Regions from separate parts of the Ornithinibacillus xuwenensis genome, predicted to be linked through region 2. Evidence: a T-box and tRNA genes for the amino acid it is inferred to sense, from the RefSeq annotation. Region 2 holds a T-box; the other holds one or more tRNA genes.
What was found. A T-box is a leader RNA that pairs with one kind of tRNA and senses whether it is charged. The one in region 2 lies ahead of ABC228_RS00845 (valine--tRNA ligase), so its partner is inferred to be a tRNA-Val.

Region 1: it encodes a tRNA-Val, which carries the amino acid that the T-box ahead of ABC228_RS00845 (valine--tRNA ligase) is inferred to sense. The anticodon was not compared.

Annotation. Positions count from the first base shown of each region.
Region 1 is NZ_JBDIML010000008.1:2,273-4,668, reverse strand. Features, by position in the region: gene ABC228_RS17000 (hydroxymethylglutaryl-CoA reductase, degradative) at 1-123, opposite strand, end outside; tRNA gene ABC228_RS16995 (tRNA-Lys) at 304-376, opposite strand; tRNA gene ABC228_RS16990 (tRNA-Gln) at 645-716, opposite strand; tRNA gene ABC228_RS16985 (tRNA-Tyr) at 727-810, opposite strand; tRNA gene ABC228_RS16980 (tRNA-Thr) at 852-927, opposite strand; tRNA gene ABC228_RS16975 (tRNA-Val) at 935-1,010, opposite strand; tRNA gene ABC228_RS16970 (tRNA-Glu) at 1,014-1,088, opposite strand; gene fabI (enoyl-ACP reductase FabI) at 1,334-2,110, shown strand; gene ABC228_RS16960 (YwaF family protein) at 2,195-2,396, shown strand, end outside.
Region 2 is NZ_JBDIML010000001.1:151,170-153,565, reverse strand. Features, by position in the region: gene ABC228_RS00845 (valine--tRNA ligase) at 1-1,132, opposite strand, end outside; T-box leader at 1,175-1,412, opposite strand; gene ABC228_RS00840 (hypothetical protein) at 1,560-1,748, shown strand; gene ABC228_RS00835 (phosphotransferase) at 1,745-2,396, opposite strand, start outside.

The DNA of each region.
Region 1 (2,396 bases), on a different contig from region 2:
TAATACACCATCTGAATCCAATGCTTTTATATCTTCTGCTGATAGATCAAGTGTCTGACTTAATAACGCTTTTCTTTCTTCAACTGATTTCTTATAAAAACCAGGAATCCTAGAAGATCTCATACCAACCATCCCTTTATATTATCTATTTATAAGTAAAAGTTATTATTATTTATAGCGCTAAATTCTTCCTATTATAAAAAGAATTACTCTATCTATTATGTTAAAAAAACGTTTAAAATGCAAATAAAAACAAGGTTGCTACACATAACAACCTTGTTTTTATTTGCGCTATTTTATTGATGAGCCATGAAGGATTCGAACCTTCGACCCTCTGATTAAAAGTCAGATGCTCTACCGACTGAGCTAATGGCTCGTGAAATGATTCAAAAATCAATATTGTTTACATGACACCAGCAGCTTCCAGAAAATTCATAAAATTGAATGGTTCGGGGTTACCCGTGGTGTATTCGGTAGAAGTAATTCTCCAAAGATGCTCGTCGTGTTGCAAGATCATTCAGTGAAGTAGCACTCCTCGCAAACCTGCACATAGTAGAAGATTCAAAGATGCTAGCGGTTTGCTCTACCGACTGAGCTAATGGCTCAAAAAATATGTATAAAACATCTCGTAAAAATAAAAAAAGCTGGGCTACCAGGATTCGAACCTGGGAATCACGGGACCAAAACCCGTTGCCTTACCGCTTGGCTATAGCCCAATAATCTAAATGGTGGAGGGGGGCAGATTCGAACTGCCGAACCCGAGGGAGCGGATTTACAGTCCGCCGCGTTTAGCCACTTCGCTACCCCTCCGTATTTAGTGTAGTTATTTTCTTGTATTTTATACATAAAAATGGTGCCGGCCAGAGGACTTGAACCCCCAACCTACTGATTACAAGTCAGTTGCTCTACCAATTGAGCTAGGCCGGCATGGTAATGGTGGAGGATACAGGGCTCGAACCTGTGACCCCCTGCTTGTAAGGCAGGTGCTCTCCCAGCTGAGCTAATCCTCCATATGGTGACCCGTACGGGATTCGAACCCGTGTTACCGCCGTGAAAGGGCGGTGTCTTAACCGCTTGACCAACGGGCCAATAAACTAGGAATTAATAACTTGTCTTGCAGTCAACGAATTTTATTATATACAGATTTAAACCCTTTGTAAAGAGAAAATCGATATTTTTTTTAAAAATTTTATTGCAGCCTATAAAATCCCGTCCTCATAAGGTTATCAATGCCCAAAGATTAATAAATTTATTGAAAAAAATTGGTTTTTAGTTTAAAAAATGATAAATTAGAATAAGGTACTAATAGTTAATCATAAAATGGAGGTTCAAAATGACGGAACTATTAAAAAATAAAAATATTGTTGTAATGGGTGTTGCAAATGAGCGAAGTATTGCTTGGGGAATAACAAAATCATTACACAATGCTGGCGCGAATATGATTTTTACGAATAGACAAGAAAGATCCTATAACAAGTTAGTGAAATTATTAGATCAGAATAATATTGAAGCGAAACTCATTGTATCTTGCGATGTTGCTGATGATGAAAGTATTACAAAAGCTTTTCATGAAATAAAAGAAAAAGTCGGTGTAATTCACGGACTAGTACATGCTGTTGCATTTGCAGATCGTGACGATCTAAAAGGTGAGTTTGCTGATACATCCCGAGATGGTTTTCTATTGGCGCAAAATATTAGTGCATTTTCTCTAGTTGCTGTAACGAAAGCCGCAAAACCGTTAATGACGGAGGGCGGATGCATCGTTACCCAAACTTATCTTGGAGCTGAACGAGTAATACCAAACTACAATGTAATGGGTGTTGCCAAAGCATCATTAGAAGCTAGTGTAAGGTATTTAGCAGAAGATGTAGGAAAGCATGGCATTCGCGTAAATGCCGTGTCAGCAGGCCCTATTCGCACGCTAGCGGCTAAAGGTGTATCTGGCTTTAATGAGAAAATGGGAATTGTGGAAGAGAAAGCTCCATTACGTCGAAATGTTGATCAAGATCAAGTTGGAGATGCAACACTATTCTTTTTAAGTGATCTTTCAAGAGGTGTAACAGGAGAAGTTTTACATGTTGATTCTGGCTACCATATAATGGGTGGTTGATGAATAGTATAATTGTCATTTTAGGCGCTTGCTAGTAATAGTAAGCGTCCTTTTACTCTATTGAATTCCTGCGGGGGGATACACATGAATGATTGGTTTGGAAGTAACATTGTAGAACCATTTAACGTGTTCGGAAAGTATCATCTTGTTATTATCTTCATCTACATAATTGGTTTATTATTTCTAGTAATCTATTCAACTAAATTAAGAAATAAGTCATTATTAAACACGATATTACGCTGGGGATTATTTAGCAGTCTCATTCTTTCTGAGCTAAGCTACCAAA
Region 2 (2,396 bases):
CTAAAGCAGCATCTGCCAAAGGTTGCATCTTAACAAACCATTGAGTCGATAGATATGGTTCGACAACCGCGCCACTTCTTTCAGAGTGTCCAACCTGATGAATATGCTCCTCGATTTTAAACAACACACCCATGTCCTCTAAATCTTGAACAATTTGTTTACGACATTCAAAACGATCCATACCTTTATATTTGCCAGCATTCTCGTTCATTGTCCCGTCTTCATTCATAACAAGAATTCGTTCTAGATTATGGCGGTTTCCAATTTCAAAATCATTTGGATCATGTGCAGGTGTAATTTTTACAGCTCCGGAACCAAATTCACGATCAACATAATCATCGGCTACTATTTTGATTTCTCGGCCTGTTATCGGTAAGACAATTGTTTTACCGACTAAGTGGCTATATCGCTCATCCTTAGGATGTACAGCTACTGCTGTATCTCCAAGCATGGTTTCTGGACGTGTAGTAGCAATTTCAATTGTTTCATTACTATCTTTAATCGGATATTTCAGGTGATAAAAATTACCTGTAACCTCTTTGTAAATTACCTCTATATCTGATAAAGCTGTTTTCGTCTCTGGGTCCCAATTAATGATGTATTCACCACGGTAAATTAGCCCCTTCTCATACAGGGAAACAAAAACTTCTTTAACAGCATCTGACAGTCCTTCATCTAGGGTAAAACGCTCTCTAGAATAGTCTAATCCAAGACCAAGCTTTTCCCATTGGGAACGGATAAAATCAGCATATTCTTCCTTCCAATCCCAAGCCTTCTCAAGGAACTTCTCTCTACCTAATTCATAACGATTTGTTCCATCTTCTTTAAGTCTTGCTTCAACTTTGGCTTGAGTAGCAATACCAGCATGATCCATTCCTGGAAGCCATAATACATCATATCCCTGCATTCGCTTCATACGTGAAATAGTATCCTGCATGGTTGTGTCCCATGCATGCCCAAGATGTAGCCTACCAGTTACATTTGGAGGCGGAATAACAATAGAGAACGGCTCCTTATCCAGATCTCCTGTTGCTTCAAAATATTTACCCTCTAACCAAAACTTATAGCGACCTTTCTCTACTGCTTGCGGATCATACTTTGGCGGTAAAGTCGTATTTTCTTTTTCTTCCATACAATAAACCTCCCTAAAATATAAAAGCCCTTTTCATCCTAGAAAAAGGACGAAAAGGGCATATTTTCCGTGGTACCACCTTTGTTTACAGGTATACGTAATACCTGCACACTCATTGCTTGATAACGGTCATGAACCGGCATACTCCTACTAGAACGTTCAGGTTCAGAGTAGCTGCATTAAGGGCGACCTTCCAAAAATTCCACCTAGAAAACTCTCACCAACTGTTTTCCTCTCTTTAAGGCAAATATTCTGTACTCTTCCCTATCATTTGCTTCTTTTTATAATCGATTATTAGTTATTTTTATATTTTAGCCAATTTCATTTATAAAAGCAACTATTAATTGAATCATTGCACAAAACAACTAGGTTTATACATATAGTATTACAAAAAGAAACGCTTGGTGAAAAGTTGAGGTGATTATTTATGGCTCGATATTATCGCTATCGTTTACCACCATGGGCAAAAAAATGTTTATTCATAGCTGAAACGGTAACATTACCAATTCTTATATTCCAACTAATACGAACGATTCTTATTCCAACAACGTTTGATGTATTATTAACCCTATTAATTGGATTCTTATTTATTGCCTTTTATTTGAAATGGATTTAAGCATCACTGCTGCTCTCATCAAATGAAAGCATTTCATACTCAGCCGTAATATGTTCTGAAAATTGCACTCCGAATAGAAGCTGTCGATGCAATCGTTGTATCTGTACTACTTGTTCTATCATAGATTTCTCTGAAGCTGTACTTGTAAATTGATCTATCAAAGTGATGTATGCAGTTGGATCAAGTAAATATATGCCTAGTAAATTCAGCTCATGATTCTCCAATTTATTTTCATCCATATAATGGTTGAATTCTTGCATTAAATCTTTTGTTTCTGCATCATAATTTATTGCATTTGCTCCTAATAGCGTAGTGAGGTCATCGATAGGATGTTTATAGGAAGCATGTTCCCAATTAACCAAATACGTATGATCGTTTTGAAGAATGTGTTCAGGTATTAATCTTCCATGGCACAGGCATATACGCCACTCCGTAAGCTCTTCTAGCTGATCCAAATATTGATTAAGTCGCCTATCCAGAAGATAGCAGGCATGAACCACATCTCGATACTGTGTGCATACTAATAATTCAATTGGTGACATAAAGTGCCTTTGTTCAAATCGTTCTACATGTTTAAGTAAATCTTTTTTTAAATCCGTCATTTTTTGCTTGTAAATAAGAAAGCTTTCCCGGATATCCTGACGTGGT